3 regions of the Pseudoalteromonas sp. PB2-1 genome follow, and region 1 is predicted to be linked to each of the others. Evidence: predicted binding sites of a transcription regulator. Region 1 holds the regulator's gene; each other region holds the start of a gene.
What was found. Region 1 encodes MetJ, which represses methionine synthesis genes. Its sites were predicted from a motif close to TAGACGTCTAGACGTCTA; they were not measured.
Positions count from the first base shown of each region.

Region 2: a site for MetJ is predicted at 1,978-1,995, ahead of metK (methionine adenosyltransferase). Genes of this name have one in related genera too.
Region 3: a site for MetJ is predicted at 2,099-2,116, ahead of metE (5-methyltetrahydropteroyltriglutamate--homocysteine S-methyltransferase). Genes of this name have one in related genera too.

Region 1 is NZ_CP090667.1:442,629-446,924, reverse strand. It holds gene metL (bifunctional aspartate kinase/homoserine dehydrogenase II) at 1-687, opposite strand, end outside; gene metB (cystathionine gamma-synthase) at 693-1,952, opposite strand; gene metJ (met regulon transcriptional regulator MetJ) at 2,178-2,498, shown strand; gene L0Z67_RS02130 (malic enzyme-like NAD(P)-binding protein) at 2,574-3,815, opposite strand.
Region 2 is NZ_CP090667.1:2,908,211-2,912,506, forward strand. It holds gene tkt (transketolase) at 1-1,830, opposite strand, end outside; gene metK (methionine adenosyltransferase) at 2,097-3,248, shown strand; gene L0Z67_RS13595 (diacylglycerol kinase) at 3,295-3,699, opposite strand; gene L0Z67_RS13600 (START domain-containing protein) at 3,757-4,296, opposite strand, start outside.
Region 3 is NZ_CP090667.1:1,423,492-1,427,787, forward strand. It holds gene L0Z67_RS06590 (hypothetical protein) at 1-116, opposite strand, end outside; gene L0Z67_RS06595 (Nif3-like dinuclear metal center hexameric protein) at 266-1,018, shown strand; gene L0Z67_RS06600 (LysR substrate-binding domain-containing protein) at 1,139-2,026, opposite strand; gene metE (5-methyltetrahydropteroyltriglutamate--homocysteine S-methyltransferase) at 2,314-4,296, shown strand, end outside.

The DNA.
Region 1 (4,296 bases):
TTTAACTTTGCGAGGATCTGTACTAAATACACCTTGTGTATCAGTCCAAATTGAAACTTGCTTTGCAAAGGTATAACTAGCCAGTAGTGTGGCACTATAGTCACTGCCATTGCGCCCTAGGGTTACGGTATTGCCTTGGCAATCAGCGGCAATAAACCCCGTCACAACATTGATCTGGTTATGGTTGATTAACTCACTGCAACTTTGCTGATTTTTTTGATGCAACAATTGGCCATCATGCAAAGTAAAGAGCTGTCTTGCATCAACATCTTTAGATTCTAAACCGAGTTGATTTAAATAGGCTGCAAGTAACCGAGCAGACCAAACCTCACCATGAGCAAGTAAAGGTGCTTCATGTAGTTGTTGCTGGGCAATTAACGCTGTCAGTGATGCTAATTCATCTTTTAGTTTAGCTAATGCATGTTGCTTACTCTGCGACACTAATAGCTGCTCGATTAGTGCACGCTGATTATTATCAATAAGCAATAAAATATCACTCACAGCTTGATTATCATTTTGTTGATAGCTCTGCCAGAGCTTTACAAGTGTGTCTGTCGTTTTCCCAGAGGCTGATACAACAACACAATCGCCTAGCTCAGTGTTTGCCAACACAATGTTCGCAACTGCTTGATACCGCTCGGCTGAGCTTAGGCTTGAGCCACCAAATTTATGAACAATATTAACCATTTCTTCTACCACAATGCCGTATGTGCAGGCGTTAACTTAAACGATGTATTTTGCTGATTAGTTGGCTGTACTTGAGCGGCTTTAGGTTGGCCCGCTTGTAAGCCTTCGCCTGGTTTAACTTGATTGAAAACACGTTCCAGATCAGCAATTAAGTCGTTAATATCTTCAATACCGACAGAAATACGAATGAGTGTATCGCCCACACCTGCCTCAAGGCGTGCTTTAGGATCCATGCCAGCATGAGTCATTGTCGCAGGATGGCAAATAAGGCTCTCAACCCCACCCAATGACTCTGCAAGGCTAAACTCTTTTAAGCTTGTTAAAAACGCAGCAGCGTCATTAATATCACCTTTAATATCAAAGCTAACCATACCACCAAAGCCACGTTGCTGCGCTTTAGCGAGCTCATGCTGAGGATGAGAAGCAAGACCAGGGTAATAAACCTGACTAACAAAAGGCGAATTTTCTAAATACTGAGCGATTGCAAACGCATTCTCTTGGTGTTGTTTTAAACGCACATTTAATGTTCGCAAACCACGAAGGGTTAAATAACTATCGAATGGTGCACCGGTAATACCAATGTTATTTGCCCACCAAGCTAGTTCATCACCAAGCTCTTGTGTTGCGGCAATCACTGCACCACCTACTACATCTGAGTGGCCATTAATATACTTAGTCGTTGAATGTACGACGATATCTACACCAAACTGAATTGGATTTTGGAGTGCTGGTGATAAGAACGTATTATCGGCAGCAACTAAAGCTCCACATTGCTTAGCAATTGAGGTGATCGCTTTAATATCAGTTAAACGCAAAATTGGATTACTGGGTGTCTCTATCCAGATAAGCTTTGGTTTGATTGCTAAAATTTCTTGATGATTTTCACTGTTGGTTAAATCTAACACTTTTAGCTTCAATAACCCGCGCTTTTCTAATGATGTGAATAAACGGTAACTGCCACCATAGCAGTCATGCGGGATCACTAAAGTGTCGTCACTATTTAAAAGCTGTGTTGCTAAATGCACCGCAGACATACCCGTTGCTGTAATAATGCCTTTTGCACCGCCTTCAAGTTCAGCCAGTGTTTCAGCCAAAATATCACGATTCGGATTACCACTGCGTCCGTAGTCATACTGACGTTTAGTATCAAAATCAGCAAATGAATAGGTGGTTGATAAATAGATAGGTGGAACGACAGCACCATGATGTTTGTCAGCTTCGATACCATGACGAACAGCTATCGTCGCTTTATTTTTTTCACTCATTTCATCACCTACTCATTAATTGGATGTTTAGACGTCTAAAAGGTTAGATGATCAATTATGAGAAGTCAAAGCATTTGTGGCTGACATAAAGAAGTTTATACATTTACACGACTAGATGGCTAAATAACTAGTATTTGACTATCTTTTTTAAAGAGATAAAATTTCCGCATCTTTGCGCTGTGAAAAAGGCGTGAACTACTTATAACCGAGGCAACGAAATTACTTATGGCTAAATGGAACGGTGAATACATTCACCCATACGCAGAACACGGTAAAAAATCAGAACAAGTTAAAAAGATTACCGTATCAATTCCGCTAAATGTACTAAAAGTATTAACAGATGAACGCACTCGTCGTCAGATCAACAACCTACGACATGCGACAAATAGTGAGCTTCTATGCGAAGCTTTTCTACATGCTTTTACAGGTCAGCCATTACCAAATGATGACGACTTACGCAAAGACAACCCAGAAAAAGTCCCTGAAGAAGTGAAAAAGATCATGCTTGAAATGGGATTAGATATCCCTGTACTTGATTCTGAATGAGCCATCGGATAGACGCCGATTCACAGGTATAAAAAAACTCAGCTAAGGCTGAGTTTTTTATTAGCGTAAATAAATTTAACGCATGTAATCTTCTGGCATTTCGATTTGCGCAACGCCCGACTCAACCGCCGCTTCTGCAACAGCACGCGCGATACGTGGTAATAAACGCGGGTCCATTGGCTTCGGAATGATGTACTCGGCACCAAACTCAAGTGATTCAACGCCAGCCGCTGTTAATACTTCGCTTGGTACTGGCTCTTTGGCAATACCACGAATAGCATGCACAGCTGCAATTTTCATTTCATCATTAATTGCCGTTGCACGCACATCAAGCGCACCGCGGAAAATAAACGGGAAACAAAGCACGTTATTTACTTGGTTAGGAAAATCTGAACGACCCGTTGCCATAATTAAATCATTGCGCGCACTGTGTGCAACTTCTGGCGCAATCTCAGGATCTGGGTTTGAACACGCAAACACCACTGGCTTGTCTGCCATTAGCTTTAAGTCATCCGCCGTCAATAAATCTGGCCCAGATACACCTACAAATACATCCGCATCAGCAATAACGTCTTGTAATGTACGTTTATCAGTGTTGTTAGCAAACAACTGCTTATATTCGTTTAAATCATCGCGGCGAGTATGGATCACACCTTTACGGTCAAGCATATAGATATGCTCACGTAATGCACCACACTTAATTAACAGCTCCATACAAGCAACAGCTGCCGCACCAGCTCCTAAACATACGATAATGGCATCTTCGATATCCTTACCTTGTACTTCAAGGGCATTAAGCATACCGGCAGCAGTAACAATAGCTGTACCATGTTGGTCATCGTGGAAAACTGGAATATCGCAGCGCTCGATAAGCGCTTTTTCAATTTCAAAACATTCTGGTGCTTTAATATCTTCTAGGTTGATGCCGCCAAACGTATCAGCGATGTTTGCAACAGTATTGATGAAATCTTCTGTAGTGCGATGTTTTACTTCAATATCGATTGAATCAAGGCCAGCAAAACGTTTGAATAGTAATGCTTTACCTTCCATGACAGGTTTTGATGCAAGAGGGCCTAAGTTACCCAAACCTAAAATTGCGGTACCGTTTGAAATCACCGCAACCATGTTACCTTTACCAGTATATTTGTAGGCATTTGCTGGATCAGCAGCGATTTCACGAACTGGTTCAGCCACACCTGGGCTATAAGCTAAAGCGAGATCGTTAACCGTTTCGGCCGGCTTGGTTAGTTCAACACTAATTTTACCTGGAACGGGGTGAGCGTGGTAATGTAATGCTTGTTCACGGAAATCTGACATAACGCGATAGTATCCTGCAAAAAAGTTAAAAAGTGAGAGAGCTTGCATCAGTACGATACCTGTAATGTATAAAAATTCCAAGTATTATCAGGTCTATCCTGTTATATGCTATATCGCTTAATTTTAAAGGATTTACCCACAACTTCTGTGCATAGTTGCGATTAATCAGACATAAAAATTCACCTATTTATGACCTTTTAAGCACCTGTTTTTGTATTTTATATGCACGAACACTGCAAATAGCCGAAATTAGTTCCAAATGACCATTTCGACGACATTGCCAGCATTTACTTACAAAGTTATTTAAATTTATTACTTTTTGTAACTTTTGGAATCATTTATACATCTAAGAATATAGCGAAGGGATTGCACTTTGTCTGCAAAATTAGCGACATAATGAGCATAACAAGCAAAAATAGTTATATGGGAAGTGAGTGAAAACAGCATGTTCGGCATAGCGTCTAATATCATGCTTTGTTAA
Region 2 (4,296 bases), 1.2 Mb from region 1:
TGCTACGCGGCGTGTTACGCTTGCTGGTAGTACGCTTTCTTTATATGCAGCGTCTTGCTCATCAAATAAATCAGTTGAAGGCATAGAGACAACGCGTACTTTTTTACCTTGTGAACGTAGCTCTGTTGCTGCATCTTGTGCAAGCTGTACTTCAGAACCTGTGGCGATAAGGATAAGCTCTGGCTCACCGTCACAGCTCAGTACGTAACCCCCTTTTTTCACGTCGCTTAGTTGCTGTGCAGTACGCGTTTGTTGCTCAAGGCCTTGACGAGTGAAAATCAGTGATGTTGGGCCGTCTTTACGCTCAATCGCTTGTTGCCATGCAATCGCAGACTCAACTTGGTCACATGGACGCCAGTTAACAAGGTTTGGCGTTAAACGCATGCTAGCAATTTGCTCTACCGGTTGGTGCGTCGGACCATCTTCACCTAGACCGATTGAATCGTGCGTATAAACGAAGATGCTTGGCTGCTTCATCAATGCCGCCATACGTACTGCGTTACGAGCGTATTCCATAAACATTAAGAATGTAGCACCATAAGGAATAAAGCCTTTATGCAGTGCAATACCGTTCATAATTGCCGACATACCAAATTCACGTACACCGTAGAAAATGTAGTTACCACTTGCATCGTTTGCTTCTAAGCCTTTTGAGCCATCCCAAAGTGTTAAGTTAGAACCCGCAAGATCAGCAGAGCCACCCATGAATTCTGGTAATAACGGACCAAATGCGTTTAATGCATTTTGTGATGCTTTACGTGTTGCTGGATTTGCTGGGTTTGCTTGCAGCTCTTCGATGTAAGCTTGTGACTTTTCAGCCCAATCAGCTGGTAATTCACCTTTTGTACGGCGTTTAAACTCAGCAGCAAGTTCAGGGTGTGCACTTGCGTAAGCAGCAAATTTTTCGTCCCAGCTTGCTTCTAGTTGCTTACCTTTTTCTTTGCCATCCCATTCGCTGTAAATATCAGCTGGGATTTCAAATGCTTCGCCAGTCCAACCTAGGAACTCACGAGATGCTGTGATTTCATCTTCACCGAGTGGCGCACCGTGACAGTCATGGCTACCTGATTTATTCGGTGAACCGTAGCCAATCACTGTTTTACAACAAATAAGTGATGGTTTATCGGTGATGCTACGTGCTTCTTCGATAGCGGCGCGAATTGCATCAGGATCGTGCCCATCTACATCGCTTACTACGTGCCAACCGTATGCTTTGAAGCGCGCTGGCGTGTCATCGCTGAACCAACCTTCCACTTCACCATCAATTGAGATGCCGTTGTCATCCCAAAACGCAACTAGTTTACCTAGACCTAATGTACCCGCTAATGAACAGGCTTCGTGTGAAATACCTTCCATTAAACAGCCGTCGCCCATGAACGCATAGGTGAAGTGGTCAACAATATCGTGACCTTCACGGTTAAACTGTGCAGCAAGTGCTTTTTCGGCAATCGCCATACCAACCGCATTTGTGATCCCTTGACCTAATGGGCCCGTAGTGGTCTCAATACCTGGTGCATACCCATATTCTGGGTGGCCTGGTGTTTTTGAGTGCATTTGACGGAAATTTTTAATTTCTTCTAACGGCAGATCATAACCACTTAAATGTAGAAGAGAATAGATCAGCATTGAACCGTGACCATTTGAAAGAATAAATCGATCGCGGTCTGCCCACTCTGGATTCGTTGGGTTGTGCTTTAGATAATCGCGCCATAGTACTTCTGCGATATCTGCCATGCCCATAGGGGCGCCAGGGTGACCAGATTTGGCCTGTTGTACTGCGTCCATTGATAAGACGCGAATAGCATTTGCAAGTTCTTTGCGTGATGGCATGAATTCTCCTACCTTTATGTATTTGCGCTGGTTGTGTGTAAGGCACCATTCTTACTTAATGTAAGGGTACAGTGCAATTAAAAATCCGTATTAAATGCACCTATTATTACTGTTTATTAAGAACGAAATGTTATTAGTAATTTTAAATAGACGTCTAGGCGTAAAATTACTATGCAAACATATTTGTTTTAGATAAAATACGCCCCTTAATTTTTTAGCGCTATTACCGACGTATGTGAAGCGCAATATTTGTGAGCAGAAATACAATGGCAAAACATTTATTTACTTCTGAATCAGTTTCTGAAGGTCATCCGGATAAAATCGCGGACCAAATCTCTGACGCGGTTCTAGATGCTATTTTAGAGCAAGATTCTCATGCCCGTGTTGCATGTGAGACTTACGTTAAAACCGGTATGGTGATGGTGGGTGGTGAAATCACGACTAGCGCTTGGGTTGATATCGAAGAAATCACACGTAAAACAGTACGTGAAATCGGTTACACACACTCAGACATGGGATTCGATGCTGACTCGTGTGCAATCCTAAACACAATCGGTAAACAATCTCCAGATATCAACCAAGGTGTTGACCGTGCTCGCCCTGAAGAGCAAGGCGCTGGTGACCAAGGTTTAATGTTTGGTTATGCATGTAACGAAACTGACGTGTTAATGCCTGCACCTATCACGTATTCACACCGTTTAGTTCAGCGTCAAGCTGAGGTTCGTAAAAGCGGTGAACTTAACTGGTTACGCCCAGATGCAAAATCTCAAGTGACGTTTGCATACGAAAATGGCAAGCCTGTTGGTATTGATGCCGTTGTTCTTTCAACTCAACACTGTGATTCAATCTCACAAAACGACTTAGTTGAAGCGGTAATGGAAACGATTATTAAGCCAGTTCTTCCAGCTGAGCTTATCTCAAGCGCGACTAAGTTTTTCATCAACCCAACTGGCCGTTTCGTAATCGGTGGCCCAATGGGTGACTGTGGTCTGACAGGTCGTAAAATCATCGTTGATACTTATGGTGGTATGGCTCGTCACGGTGGTGGTGCTTTCTCTGGTAAAGATCCATCAAAAGTTGACCGTTCAGCTGCATACGCTGCACGTTACGTTGCTAAAAACGTGGTTGCTGCTGGTCTTGCTGACAAGTGTGAGCTACAAGTTTCTTACGCTATCGGTGTTGCAGAGCCAACATCTATCAGCATCGAGACATTTGGTACAGGTAAATTAGAAGAAGCGCGTCTAATCGAATTAGTACGTGAGCACTTTGACCTTCGCCCATATGGCTTAATCCAAATGCTTGACCTTGAGCGTCCTATTTATCAACCGACAGCGGCTTACGGTCACTTCGGTCGTGAAGAGTTCCCTTGGGAGCGCACAGACAAAGCAGACGCACTTCGCGCAGCTGCTGGCCTGTAATAGGTTATATAAGATGAAAAAGCGCCTTCATTTGGCGCTTTTTTGTTTAAAACTGCATCATTATCTTTTCATAAATTGCCACTGCCCAAACCAGTAGCAAAATAATTAATGCCAACGTCACTGCCGCTGAGGCCATATCTTTAGCTCGCCCCGATAATACATGGTACTCAATACCGACTCTATCAGTCAGCGCCTCTATTGCTGAGTTGAGTAGCTCAACTATCAACAATAATAAATAAGGAATAAATAACATCAGCCAATGGCTTAATGATTGGGCAAGCAACACTGATAACGGAAATAATATCAGACCTAAATAGGTTTCAGTGCGAAATGCAGATTCTTCTTTAAAAGCAGCTTTAAAGCCTTTGATTGAGCATTTGGTGGCTTTTAAAACACGCCCTACCCCAATACCATTTGGTTTGTTTACCAAGGGAATTTTTGGCTCTTTCATTTTCTTCCTACGACTAAATAGACTAATAAAAGGTATTTATGTATTAATAATCTGCCTTTAAGAAGCACACTTCCCAGGCACGCTTGGTGTGTTTAGGCGCGTAAACCGATTATAGTGGAGTTCCTTACGTAGTGACTGTAAGGTCTTAAACACACTTTTTAATGATACCTTGTTACTCAACCAATGTGGAATAGAACCCGCGGGGTCTGCATAAGCTTGATGGCTAACCAGTAAGTCATTTTGCTGGTGTGTTAAGCGCCAAAAAGCGGTTAAATCTTTAATACGCACGACGCCATTTACTGCCGGTTTTGCATGGGGCTGACTAATAATTTTAAGCTCTGTTTTGTGCTCACTCAGGCGGTGGTAACACGAGTAGCTAACCAAATCGCGATCTGAAACAGGCCAAGGGGAATTAAAGTGAGTGTGTACAAGCGTTTCAGAAGGGCTTAAACGCTCCATTAAGGTGACACTTTTCACATTTTCGAGCCAATTAGGTGCATTGTCGGTATCGCTCAATAGCGCCATAAAGTCATCGGCTTTCGCATTTTTTACCAGCACCGAGGCGTTTATTTCTATAATACCGTTTTGATGCGTTTT
Region 3 (4,296 bases), 980 kb from region 1:
CCACCATCGATGCTATACCAACCAGGTTTTGTAGTAATTTCAGGTTTCTTACCATTCGCTGCTTCGTATGCTGCTTCGAAGGCATTTAACACTTCTGTTTTGTCTAGTTTGCTCATCAGAGACCCTATACGTTGTAAACACAGATTAAGAATATATATTTATACCTATTTTCAGCTTACTTTTCAATTTTTTGCGATTTTCCTTCCATTTTTCGCTCATAACCGCCAAAATTTGCACAAAATAGAGGGTTGGAGAACGGTTTTATATGCAACGCAAACAATTTACTCAATTACTAAATGACATTCTTAAGCCTGAATTAATCGCTGATTTCTGCCCCAACGGTTTACAAGTTGAAGGCGCGAGCGAGGTAAAAAAAATAGTAACGGGTGTAACAGCAAGCCAAGCATTGATTGATGCAGCGATAGCCGAAAATGCAGATACAATTTTGGTACATCACGGCTACTTTTGGAAAGGGGAGTCGCAGTCAATTACGGGTATGAAAAAACGCCGTATTGCAGCGCTTTTAAAGAATGATATTAATTTATATGGCTATCATTTGCCGCTAGATATACACCCCGACATTGGTAATAACGCGCAATTGGCAAAGTTACTCGATATTGAGTTTACTGCTGGGCTTGAATCCGGTCCTAATAGTGTGCCAGTAAAAGGGCGTTTAAAAACACCATTAACGGGTGAAGAATTTGCCGACAAAATTGCCCAAGTACTCAATCGCGCACCGTTAACAAGCTTAGTTAGAGAAGAGAAAATTGACACTATTGCTTGGTGTACTGGTGGTGGGCAAGGGTATATTGATTTAGCTGCCTCGCAGGATATTGATGCTTATTTGACAGGTGAAGCATCTGAACAAACGATTCACAGCTCACGTGAACAAGGTATCGATTTTTTTGCAGCAGGTCACCATGCGACAGAGCGCTATGGCATTAAAGCTCTGGGTGAGTTATTAGCTGAGCAGCATGGTTTTGATGTCACCTTTATTGATATCGATAACCCTGTCTGATTCTATGGAGACTACTGCGCCTTTGCATCAAAGCAGTGGCGCATATTTCACGGGCCAATGGACTGAACCAGCAAGGGAGCATAAAAGCCCATGTAACCATGTCAGTTACATGAGCTTTTATTAACGGCCGTTATTTTGTTTACAGGTATTTAAAAAGTGGCGATAAACAGGGTTATCTTTCATATTTTTTTTCATTGCTAAATACATCGGGCGTGTTAACCCTAACGCACCTAACGGAATCGATTTAATAAGCCCTTGGCTTTCATAAGGGGTCACTAACCAATCGGGCAAAGCCGCAACCCCCATACCAGCACTCACCAACTGGAAAATCAATAAGCCTTGGTCAACCGTTTTCAGCGTGCCATCGAATCGTGCATTTTGGATAAAATGTTTAAAGATATCTTGGCGTTCACGTGGAATGGGGTAAGAAATTATCGTTTCGTTTTTTAAATCCAGTGCGGTGACATAGGCTTTTTTGGCCAGTTCATGATCAGGTGAAACAATCAGTTTTAACTTAAAGTCGAATAAGTGTGCGTATTCTAATTTGTCTGGCTCACGGATATCAGAGGTGAGTACTAAGTCCAGTTCATCATTGATTAGATCAGGAATAGCGTCATAACTAAAGCCTCTTTCATAATCGACTTTAATATCTGGCCAAAAGTTGTTGAACTCTTTTATAGTCGGTAATAGCCAGTGAAAGCAAGCATGGCATTCGACACTTAAGCGCAGGTTTGAAATTGGCTGATTAAGGCTTTCTTTTAAACGGCATTTTGTCGCTTCAACACGCGGTAAAACTTCGTTTGCTAACTCCAGTAACAGCATACCTTGTGGCGTGAAGCGCACAGGCTGCGTTTTACGCTCGAAAAGTTGACAGTCTAATTTATTCTCAAGATCTTTAATTTGATGCGATAAAGCCGATTGCGTTAGAAACAACTCTCGGGCTGTATTGACCAAAGATCCTGTTTCTTTAAGGGTTGCTATGGTTTTTAAGTGTTTAATATCGATCATCTTTAAAAAATCTCATGAAAAATGTGAGTCAAACTCAGATTATGGACATAGTACGCCTACAATTATGTTTTTTCAACGTCTAGACGTCTAAAGTTTCAGAGGAATTTTACCTCATATTTACAATATACTTTTATTAATCAAATTGACAGCGTTGTCATTTATATTTTACTTAAATTATTTTTTAAATCCATGAAATTACCTCAAGTTGAAACTGAGAAAGCATCAGTTGAATTAGGTTTATCTCATCGCTAATGTTTTAGACATCTAAACAGCTAAATGGAATGGGTATGGCACAATTACATAATTTAGGCTTTCCTCGAATAGGAAAGAAACGTGAGTTAAAGTTCGCAATAGAATCTTATTGGGCAGGAAAAATAAACCAGCAAGTATTACTCGAACGAGGTAAGTCTATTCGACAAGAAAACTGGGCACTACAAGCTAATGCCGGTATTGACTTACTGCCTGTAGGTGACTTTGCTTGGTATGATCATGTTTTGAATACATCACTTTTGGTGGGAGCAATTCCAAAGCGCCACTATAGTGAGGAAGGTAACGTTGACTTAGATACACTTTTTAGAATTGCTAGAGGGCAAGCGCCTACTGGATGTCAATGTGCGGCAAGTGAGATGACAAAATGGTTTAATACAAATTATCACTATATTGTTCCTGAGTTATCGGAAGATCAAACATTCGCACTGACTTGGACTGAACTATTTGAGCATGTGCAAGAAGCTCATCAATTAGCCCACAAGGTGAAGCCTGTGTTGGTTGGCCCTGTGACTTATTTACATTTGGCTAAGCCTGCAGGAAAGCCGTTTGATACGTTATCATTACTAGAAAAGCTTTTACCTGTCTATCAACAGGTATTAGCTAAGCTTGCGAAGCTGGGTGTTGAGTGGGTTCAAATAGATGAGCCTGTTCTTGCCTTAGAATTAAACTATGGCCAGCGAAAAGCACTTAAAACAAGTTTTGCGACGCTTTCAGGACAAGGTGTGAAGTTACTACTTGCCAGTTATTTTGACTCAGTAAATGATTATGTTGCCGATATAGCTAATTACCCTGTAGACGGTGTGCATTTTGATTGTGTTGCAGGAAATAACGATATATCAAAGCTTGATACCTTAATCACACAGCAACAGGTACTTTCACTGGGTATTATTGACGGTCGTAATATATGGCGCAGTGATTTAACGCAAAAGTATTCTGTATTGCACGCGTTAGCTAAAAAAAGAGGCGATAACCTGTGGCTTGCGCCATCTTGTTCGTTGCTTCATACACCTGTCGATTTAGACCAAGAGCAGCAATTAGATAGTGAAATAAAATCGTGGCTTGCTTTTGCCAAACAAAAAGGCGAAGAGTTACAACTATTGCGTAATGCGCTTAACACAGGGCAAACACAGTTGCTGTATGATTACAGTGAGCCAGTTAAGAAACGTTTAATATCAGCAAGAGTTAATAATCAAGATGTACAAAACCGTCTGAGTACACTAACTAACAAAGATGCTAAACGGTCTAGTCCATTCTCAGTTAGAATAGCCAAACAGCAAAGCGCACTTGGGCTACCTTTACTACCGACCACCACGATAGGATCTTTCCCGCAAACTCAATCGATACGTAAAGCACGTAAAGAATTTAAAGCGGGGGTTTTGCCTGCTGCTGAGTATCGTCAGCAGATGGAAGCAGAAATTCGCTATGCTGTTGAAGAGCAAGAGGCGTTACAGCTCGATGTTTTGGTGCATGGTGAGGCAGAGCGTAACGATATGGTTGAGTACTTTGCGGAGTTTTTGCAAGGCTTTGCATTCACCCAATTTGGGTGGGTACAAAGTTATGGCACGCGTTGTGTAAAACCCCCGATTATTTGGGGCGATGTGTCGAGAGAGCAATCTATGACAGTTGAATGGGCGCGTTATGCACAATCTCTAACAACGAAGAAAATGAAAGGCATGCTAACGGGTCCAGTGACTATTCTATTTTGGTCATTTATCCGTGATGATTTAGATAAACCTACCATTGCTAAGCAGATAGCATTAGCGCTTCGTGATGAAGTTGTCGATTTAGAGCAAGCTGGTATAAAGATAATTCAAATCGATGAGCCCGCTTTTAGAGAAGGTATGCCATTAAAATCAAGTGACTGGCAATCGTACTTGGACTGGGCTGCTTATGCATTTCGTGTTTGTGCATCGAAAGTGGCAGATGAAACACAAATTCATACTCATATGTGTTATGCGGAGTTTAACGACATCATAGCGGGTATTGCAGACATGGATGCA